2 regions of the Gracilibacillus phocaeensis genome follow, and region 2 is predicted to be linked to the other one. Evidence: riboswitches for the same ligand, from Rfam matches in the RefSeq annotation. Region 2 holds a riboswitch; the other holds the start of a gene.
What was found. A riboswitch is a leader RNA that binds a small molecule or an ion and turns the genes downstream of it on or off. The one in region 2 is predicted to bind S-adenosylmethionine.
Positions count from the first base shown of each region.

Region 1: linked by a shared signal. The riboswitch ahead of E0E32_RS06815 (bifunctional homocysteine S-methyltransferase/methylenetetrahydrofolate reductase) and the one ahead of E0E32_RS07425 (phosphoadenylyl-sulfate reductase) in region 2 are both predicted to bind S-adenosylmethionine.

Region 1 covers NZ_LR131143.1:487,249-492,390, forward strand. The annotation lists gene E0E32_RS06800 (hypothetical protein) at 1-12, opposite strand, end outside; gene E0E32_RS06805 (hypothetical protein) at 80-427, opposite strand; gene E0E32_RS06810 (nitroreductase family protein) at 1,119-1,685, opposite strand; SAM riboswitch class I at 1,893-1,998, shown strand; gene E0E32_RS06815 (bifunctional homocysteine S-methyltransferase/methylenetetrahydrofolate reductase) at 2,077-3,924, shown strand; gene metE (5-methyltetrahydropteroyltriglutamate--homocysteine S-methyltransferase) at 3,955-5,142, shown strand, end outside.
Region 2 covers NZ_LR131143.1:616,716-621,857, forward strand. The annotation lists gene E0E32_RS07410 (response regulator transcription factor) at 58-696, opposite strand; gene E0E32_RS07415 (sensor histidine kinase) at 693-1,799, opposite strand; gene E0E32_RS07420 (aldo/keto reductase family protein) at 1,953-2,906, shown strand; gene E0E32_RS22125 (hypothetical protein) at 3,207-3,353, opposite strand; SAM riboswitch class I at 3,766-3,887, shown strand; gene E0E32_RS07425 (phosphoadenylyl-sulfate reductase) at 3,964-4,686, shown strand; gene E0E32_RS07430 (assimilatory sulfite reductase (NADPH) flavoprotein subunit) at 4,743-5,142, shown strand, end outside.

The sequences.
Region 1 (5,142 bases), 130 kb from region 2:
AAAAAGACGCATGATGTGTCCTCCCTCACTAGAGCAACCTGATTCTCCAATGAAACGGCCGCACCTTAATCAACTTGATCTATTGCGGACGGCTCCGCAGTTTCTTTCTGAAAAGATAACCTACTAAAAGGCCAACACCAGCGACGATCCCATAAAGAACAAAGTAAACAAGGGCCGATTCATTCCAAATGGTATAACAAGACAATAAGTATAGAAGCGCTATGATAAGCAAATTCACCCAATCAAAACCATACTTGTAAGTGATGTAACAAACACCCAAAAAGACAGCAATGGAATTAAGTAGAAATAAATCAATGATAGCAAGTGCTAATCCATCCTCTACTTGCTCCATCATAAAGTAAGGGACAATGAGAAAAGTCAGCAGGTAAATCAATACAGGTAGCCAATATTTACGTAAGACATCCATATTCATGCTCCTTCCTAATGTTAACTAAGAATGATTTTATGAACGCCATTTAACCTCTTACGTTCACACCTGACTAATTATCTTGTCTATATATTCATTGTAATACGAGGAATACAGTAAAACAATGCACAAAATGAATGCCTTTTCTATTCATTACAATCGTTATTGCACCTAGAAGTTTACATAGAGAACGCTTGTTAATCATGGTATAATACTATTTTTTAATTAGGAGGTACCATACCTGAGACAAGTCAAATACTACATGTCCATTGCCCTATTTTTATTTATTTTAACTGGACGTACAAGTCAAACTTCTGAAACGTCTGAAGCAGACATAAAAACGCTGCTGAATTAATATCTCGAAGCTCTGGAGGAGAATGACACGGAAGTATTACTTCAATCTAGCAGAGATGTCAGATTTCCCAATAAAGAAGATCAAAAAGAGGTCTATCATACTATTAGTCAAGACATAACAGACACAAACATAGTAAACATACAGCAAGTAAATGATCAGGAATATGAAGCAACGGTAGAAATCGAAGAAGATGGAAAATCAATAGAGACAACATTCCCTATTCGCCGTGCATATAACGAATGGAACATCATTGCGGGACAAGATTATTAGGAAAAAGGCTCACCTTATACCAAAATCCCCCTTCTATATAAAAAAAAGGGGGACCAAGCATCTTACTTATTCCACTACCGTAATCCTATCTTTTGCCGCAAATCTAGGAGTTGGGGTTGGGGACTTGGCTGGATAGCCAACTTGAATCTGGCCTACGACTCTCTCGTTCTCTGTCAAACCAATCAATTCCGCCGTTTCTGCACAGGTCGCCAATTTACCCGTTTTCCAAAAAGTACTTAACCCTTCCTCCCATGCCAACAGACTGAAATTTTGAATCAGACAGCTGCTAGCAGCGTAGTCTTCTTCTCTTAATTTCGCATCGGTGTGCAGGGTGTTAATCACAAAAAAGAGGAACGGTACGCGGTTTATTTTGTCAAAGGCATTATCGCTGATCACTTGTAAATCTTCTTTGTTATCGGTGTTACTTTTGGCCATTGCCACTTCCCGGTTGATCTCCGCCAGGTTTCGTTTGGCTTCTCCTTGCACAAATACGAATCGCCACGGTTCGGTCAATTTATGATTGGGTACCCAAATCGCCGTTTCCAATAATTCTTCTACTAATGCTGCCGATACTTCCTTATCTTGATAAGCCGATATGGAGCGGCGTTCTCTGATGGTTTGTTTTAACGTCATAGCAACCACTCTCCCTTAATTGATAATCATTTTCAACTATTATTATCTTATGTTATTTCCTCTCTGCAAGTCAAGTATGGAACTAGAAAAAGCCTCACTCTATCTCCAAACACTTTGACCACTTCTTAATTTTTTTCAAAAAAAGGGTTGCGCTCTGTTAAAAAATGCTGTAACATACTTACAAATGTTACTGAAAATTAAATATCTTTCTTATCCAGAGAGGTGGAGGGACTGGCCCTTTGATACCTCAGCAACCGTCTATTACAGACAAGGTGCTACTTCCAGCAAGCAATGAATGCTTGAAAGATGAGATGCTATGGCAGAATCAAATCCCCGTCTTTTAAGCAGACGGGGATTTTTTTATATTTTTTGAAAAGAGGTGAAGCAAAATATGACAACCATTTTGGAAAAACTGAAAAATCAACTAGTAGTAGCGGATGGAGCAATGGGAACCTTACTGTATGCGCATGGAGGCAACCGCTGTTTTGAGTCATACAATACTACGCACCCTGAACAAATCTTAAGTGTACACCGATCCTATATCGAGGCCGGCGCAGAGCTTATTCAAACCAATACATATGGCGCTAACTATATTAAACTATCGCGTTATGGCTTGGAGAATGATGTGCATGAATTGAACACCAAGGCAGTACAGCTTGCCAAACAAGCGGCAGGGAATCAGGCAAATGTGGTTGGCACGATTGGTGGAATCAGAGGAGTACAGAAATTGGACACCTCCGAGTCGGATATTATTCGTGGTTTTAAAGAGCAGCTCTTTTCCCTTCTTTTAGAGGGTGTCGATGGCATACTGCTGGAAACCTATTACGACTTTGAGGAAATAAAACAGGTGTTACAGATTGCCAGAAAAGAAACCGATCTACCGATTATCGCCAATGTATCCATGCATGAGCCAGGAGTAATGGAAAATGGTATGGCTCTGTCAACGGCATTACAAACATTAGAAGATATCGGTGCCGATGTCGTCGGTGTGAATTGCCATTTGGGACCACACTTTATGATCAAGGCATTAGAATCGGTACCGCTTCTGGAGAAAGCCTATTTGGCTGCTTATCCGAACGCTAGTCTGCCATCCTATCAAAATGGCAAACTAGTTTACAATCAGTTTAGTAACTACTTTGAACAGTGCGCTAAAGATTTCCGTGACCAAGGAGTGCATTTGATCGGGGGCTGCTGTGGTACTACTCCTGAACATATTCGCGCCTTAAAGAATGGCGTCACTGGACTGAAACCGATAGAAAGCAAGGAGGTCATTCCGCTCCATTTCCCAGCTGAAAAGCAAACAGAATCTCCACCACCAGAAGAAACACTAGCAGGGAAAGCAGCTAAACAGACAACCGTGATTGTGGAGCTCGATGCACCAAAACATTTGGATACGGAAGATTTTATCAAAGGAGCATTTGCCTTAGAAAAAGCGGGAGTAGACGCAATTACACTGGCAGACAATTCTCTCGCCACACCACGCATCAGTAATGTAGCTATGGCAATCAAGATGAAGCAAGCAGGCTGCAAGGTTACACCGCTTATTCACTTGACTTGTCGAGATCGCAATCTGATTGGTTTACAATCTCACTTAATGGGTTTACACACACTCGGATTACATGAAATCCTAGCGATTACAGGCGATCCTACTCGCATTGGCGGGTTCCCTGGGGCTTCTTCGGTGTTTGATGTCACATCCTTTGAGCTGACCCGCTTAATCAAACAAAGCAATGAAGGATTATCCTTCTCCGGCAGTTCTTTAAAAACAAAAAGCCATTTCCAAGTGGCAGCTGCCTTTAATCCGAATGTTGCTAATCTGGATAAGGCCGTTAAACGAATGGAGCGAAAAATAAAGCATGGTGCCGATTATTTTCTTACCCAGCCCATCTTTAATCATGAACAAATCATCGCTCTCCACCGGGCAACCAAACATATTGACAAACCGATTTTTGTCGGGGTTATGCCACTTACCTCTCATCGCAATGCCGAATTTCTGCATTATGAGGTACCAGGGATGAAACTTTCTGATGAGGTAAGAGCTAGAATGCAGCAGCACGATAACCGCACCGACAGTCTGCAAGAAGGTGTTGAAATTGCCAAAGAATTGATCGACACCGTACTAAGCTATTTTCATGGCGTCTATATCATTACCCCGTTTATGCACTATCCATTAACCGTTGAGTTAACTAAGTATGTGCATAAGCAAGTCAATCAAAAACAAGAAGAGAGCATCCGTTAAAAAAACTAATCAAATAAAGGAGTTTTTTAAATGACAACTATCTTAAGTAATAACCTAGGCTACCCTCGTATTGGCGAAAAAAGAGAATGGAAAAGAGCAATCGAGGCATTTTGGCAAGGAAATCTCAACGAAGAAGAGCTAAAGTCAAAAACGAAACAATTACGCCTGCACAGCCTTAAAAAGCAACAGGAACAAGGGATTGATCTGATTCCAGTAGGAGATTTCTCCTTTTATGACCATATCTTGGATACAGCGATTGCCTTTAATCTGATCCCTAAGCGTTTTCAGCATCATGATCCAACCGAGTTATCTACTTATTTTGCGATTGCTCGCGGCGAGACCAATGCCGTGGCAGCAGAAATGACGAAATGGTTCAACACCAACTATCATTATATTGTACCGGAATTAGAGGGAACGACACCAAAACTAAATGAGAACCGGGCGCTTACTTATTATCAAGAGGCTAAAGAAGAACTAGGGATTCATGGTAAACCTGTTCTTGTCGGTCCGGTCACATTAATTAAATTAGCTAAAAAATATCAAACGAAGGACTTTGATCATTGGATTGACCAGTTACTTCCGCTTTATCAACAGGTGTTACAAGAACTAGCGGAAGCCGGCGCAGAATGGGTACAGATTGATGAACCGATCTTAGGCACAAATTTATCAGAAAAAGAAATCAGCACCGTAGAACGGGTATATCAGGCTTTTGCCACAGAAATACCGAACATTAACATTTTACTGCAGACTTATTTCGAAACCGTACAGCACTATGAGCGAGTGATCGCTTTACCAGTGGCTGGAATTGGGCTTGATTTTGTGCATGGAGATAGTCTTACACTTATTCAGAAATTCGGTTTTCCACAAGACAAGGTATTAGGGGCCGGCGTGATCAATGGTCGAAATGTCTGGCGCGCCAATCTGGAAACAAAATATCAATTATTACAAGACATTCTAGAAGCTACTTCAGTAGATACCCTTTTGGTACAGCCGTCTTCTTCCCTATTACATGTACCGGTGACAAAAACATTAGAGGAAAAGCTGGATGATATCGTAAAAGAAGGACTTAGTTTTGCTGATGAGAAGTTAACGGAAATTTCCGTATTAACAAAGGCATTAACAGAAGGAAAAGAAACCGTACAAACAGCAATCAGTGCAAGTCAAACGGCAATTCAACAGCTCGATCAATCGGATTATCGTAACCAAACACCTGAAGCA
Region 2 (5,142 bases):
TCCGTCATATTTTAAATAGAGTCGTTACCTATTCTGCCTATCGAACGCGAAATGCTTTTAGACATATCCTTGATGAATTGCATAAATCGCCAGCTGCGTCCGATCACGCAGATCTAATTTATCAAGTAACTGACTAATATGATTCTTCACTGTGCCCACAGAAAGTGCCAGTGTATCAGCGATTTCTTTATTGCTTTTGCCTTCGCCCAGCAAACACAAAATGTCGGCTTCACGCTTGGTTAAATGAATGAAATCCTTCTGTTGTTTCGGTTTTTTCTTTTCCAGCAAGTGAGGGACTACCTTGCTTGCTACATCACCTGGTAATTGCAGGCCTCCTGCCAAACAGCCTTTAATCGATTGAATCAACTGATGCGCTTCGGCATCTTTCAACAAATAACCACTCACACCAATCTGCAAGGCCTCGATCGCATACTCTTCATCATTAAATGTCGTCAACATTAACACTTTTGTTGCTGGAAAACGTCGCAGCATTTCCTTGGCCGCTTGTAAGCCATCCATCTCCGGCATACGAATATCTAATAGGGCTACGTCAAAATGGGCGGACTCCCGTAGTTGAAGGGCCTCTTTACCATTTCGCGCTTCCCCTTTTACATGAAAACTGGATTCTGTCTCCAGCATTAATTGGATCCCTTGTCGTACAATTGCTTGATCCTCGGCAATCAGAATATCCGTCATGCTGTATCCTCCTTTAGTGGAAACGATCCTCTAACAATAAATTGCTGCTGATAGGTTTGCACCTCTAAATAGCCACTCAACTGAACTAATCGCTCGCGCATCGACTGCAAGCCAAACCCTTCTTTTACCTCCATTTGTTGTTCGATGGGATTACTCACTTCAAAGCGAAAATGTGTCTGTCCAGGGGCTTCTAGCACGATCATCGCTTCCTTTCCCGGACTATGGCGCATCACATTCGTCATTGCCTCTTGAATAGCCCGGTAGGTGATGCTCGCTTGCTCCGGCGTTAATAGAACAGATAATGCATTTTTTCTCAATGAAAACTGAATAGACATATATTGCTCCGCCTCTAATTTACGAATCAAATGAATAATGGCAGCGAGACCTGTAGTGTTATCCTCCCGCAATGCCCTGACCGCTCTTCTTGTTTCTGATAAACTTTCCTGGGCCAGGCTTTTTAGATCACCCATCTCCTTACTATCACCCTGCATACGCAAGATTTCAATCTTCATTAATAAGTTCGTTAAGGTATGCCCCACCCGATCATGGATTTCTCTGCCTATCGACACACGTTCTTCTTGGCGGGCATGCTGATCTCGCGTCACCGATTCACGTTTGATACTGCGGTACCGTTGTAATAAAGCTTGATATCTCACTTCTATATCTTCCAATCGCGTGCTGTTACGACGATAATAATAGGTACCCAAATAAGCAGATAGGACAATCAATAGGCATACAGGGATGGGCATAGAACCGATCGTCGTGACGATAAAGGATAATAGCAGTAAGCTAATCAGCAGATAAACCATCTTGGAACTTATCCGTTCAATAATAGCAATAAAGGTGTATGTATACATCATCAATGCGAATGGATTCATGACCGCTTCTCTGGGCCAGCCAGCACTAAAAGTAATAATAATAATTAAAAGCAACCATAGAAACGGATAGCTTTTTCTCGCAATAGAGGTAAAAAAGAAGGTAGCGAAAAAGATCGCAGCCATCAGTAACAAATAAGTTACATCCAACATCTGCAGCTGTATCTCATACCAAATAGCACCAGTCCAAGCAAACAGCCACAACCCTAACCAAATCCAGAAATGCATCCTTCTCCCCCCTCTTCACTCCTACCTATAATATACCATATATCGCTGCTATTACGAAAAAACATCGGAACAGATCACTCGCTTCTCTACTATAAATCTTTTATACTTGATGAAAGCGTTTGATTTCATTCGTCAAACAAGGAGGATAAATAGATGAAATATCGTCGTTTAGGAAATACAGGATTGAAAGTAAGTGAGATTAGCTTAGGAAGCTGGCTTACTTATGGAGGATATGTTGAACAGCAACAGGCACAGAAAGCGATTGATACGGCATATGATCTAGGCATCAATTTTTTTGATACAGCCAATGTCTATATGCGTGGGGAGGCAGAGAAGATTGTTGGCAAGGCACTTCGTAACTATCCGCGACATTCCTATGTCCTAGCCACTAAGGTTTTCGGCAAAATGGGGGATGGTCCTAATGATCAAGGTCTTTCGCGCAAGCATATTATGGAACAATGTGAAGCCAGCCTAACTCGACTAGGACTTGATTATGTCGATATCTATTACTGTCATCGTTATCATGCAGATACGCCATTAGAAGAAACTTTACGTGCTTTAGATGATTTAGTCAGACAAGGCAAGGTGCTATACATCGGGGTAAGTGAATGGTCCGCCGCACAAATTGCCGAGGCAGTACATATTGCCGACAAGCGATTATTGGATCGCATTGTCGTCCATCAGCCCAATTACAGTATGCTTCACCGACAGATTGAGGATGAGATTATCCCTATTAGTGAAAAACATGGAATCGGCCAAGTAGTTTACTCACCATTAGCGCAAGGGGTGCTCACTGGCAAGTATAAAAAAGGGCAAGATATCCCTGCTGACAGTCGAGCAGCTCAAGACAATTTAGATTTATCCAAATTACTAACAGCTAAGAATCTGGACCGCGTCGAGGCGTTAAATAATGAAGCGGCCAATGAAGGGATCTCCTTGTCCCAGCTTGCCCTTGCCTGGATCCTGCGCCAATCCAATGTGTCTAGCGCATTAATTGGGGCGAGTAAGCCCGAACAAATCGAAGAAAATGTTCAAGCTTCCGGTGCCAAATTGTCACCAGAAACCATGGCCAAGGTGGAAGGGATTTTGAGTAATCCTTATCACTAATTCCATTCCAATGTGGTAAATCAATAAATGAGTCCGATGGTTTATCATCTCCACACAATGTTAGCTGAACCAATCGGGTCGTTACCTAGTTATAAGCATCCCACTTAAAATCATTATGCTTTTCCTGGTGGGACGCTTATAGCCTGTTACACTACGTTAAACAAAATCGATTTCTTGAAGCGGAAGTCGAACATAATATGGTAAGAAAATACATGAGTCTGTTTTTCTTGTAGTGGATCAAGATGAAATGAGGATAGAGATACCCATTTTTATTTTCGATTATTAAGTGCGGAAGGAATATTAATGATCCTTACACCTTTCGCCAACAATCCCTGAATAGCAGCCATTGTTAGGTTTATTTAGACCTTTTTCTACCATAATACCCACACTAGCTAGCTTCTTCATGATATATTCTTGTTCTTCCGCAAAAGTTTTTTTCCGCATCATGCAACACCTCTTCCACCAACATTCCCTTTTTATGTTACTATATCATCCTATTTTAACAAGAGGTAGATGATTTAAAATGGACATATTAAATACTTTATACATTTATAAGCAAGTCTTCTTTCACATTATCTCCTGATAATACCTCGTTTGATCCATTCGTGTAAATGGATCAAGAGCACTTATCCAATAAATGAGAAATTATTTAATTCAACTTATATATCCTATGATAAATAAACTTAAATACCTAATATTAGACCGAGTATTATTTTACATGATTCTTTTTAAAAGCCTCCTTTCTTAAACCAACCTTCTCACTAGTCATTATGTATGAAATTAACATAAATCCGACAAAACCTATTGACATTAAGGGTTAATGTGTATAAGATATAGAATAACAATTATTACACTAATTTTCTTATCAAGAGAGGTGGAGGGGCAGGCCCAGCGAAACCTCGGCAACAGGTTAACCATATACACTGTGCCAATTCCTGCGGGACAGCATATATTTTAGTAATGGAACCCGAGAGATAAGAAGGAATGATAACAAGATTATCTACCTTCTTAATCGATCATGATTGAGAAGGTTTTTATTATATGAGGAGGAGTTTACATGATTACGTTTGATAACTTTCACGACAGTGATTTCCATCATGAAACTTACGACGATAATGATCCGACTAAAGGTGCTCAAAGTCTTTTAGAATGGGCGTACCAGACATATGATGATTCGCTTGTTTATGCCTGCAGCTTCGGTGCCGAAAGCATGGTTTTGATTGATCTTATTGCCCAAACGAAGCCTGATGCTAAACTCGCTTTTCTAGATACAGGACTGCATTTTCAAGAAACCTATGATTTGATTGAGGAAGTCAAACAGCGTTACCCATCGCTTCAGATCACCTTTAAAAAGCCAGAGTTAACGGTGGATGAGCAACGAGAGAAGCACGGAGCGGCCTTATGGTCCCGAAACCCTGATCAATGCTGTTATATCCGCAAAGTGAAGCCATTAGAAGAAGTACTAAGTGGTGCCACTGCTTGGATATCCGGTCTAAGAAGAGAGCAATCGCCTACAAGGGCGAACACGAATTACATCAACAAGGATGAACGGTTTCAATCCGTAAAAGTATGTCCTTTGATTCATTGGACTTGGGATGATGTTTGGGGATATATTGAAGAACATCAGCTACCCTATAATGCCTTGCATGATCAAAATTATCCGAGTATCGGTTGTATCCCTTGTACCTCACCAGTAACTGGCGAAGGTGATGAACGTTCAGGAAGATGGAGTAATTCTCAAAAGACGGAATGCGGCTTACACATCGCTCCATCGTCTTAATTTTTTTCGGCATACCCCAGTAAATCGATCGTATTAATAAAAATGAGGTGACGACATTGACTTTACAAGTGGCAAATTCCCCATTTGATCAAAAGCAAACAGAAATCTTAAACCAGCTCTTACCAAGCTTAACTGAATCTCAAAAAACTTGGCTTTCTGGTTACTTAGCAGCTTCTCAAGGCAGCGAACCTGCACCGGCTGCCGCTTCCACACCGGAGGCGACACAGGAAGAAGTCATTGCCACACGAACCGCTACTATTCTTTACGGTTCTGAAACTGGCAATAGCCAGACACTAGCTGAACAGCTATCCGACAAATTGAAAGGGATGCAGCGTGAGGTACATGTTTCAAGTATGGATGACTTTAAGGCTAAGAAACTCAAAGAAGTAGAAGATTTATTTATTATCACCGCCACACATGGAGAGGGAGATCCACCCGATAATGCGATTGAATTCC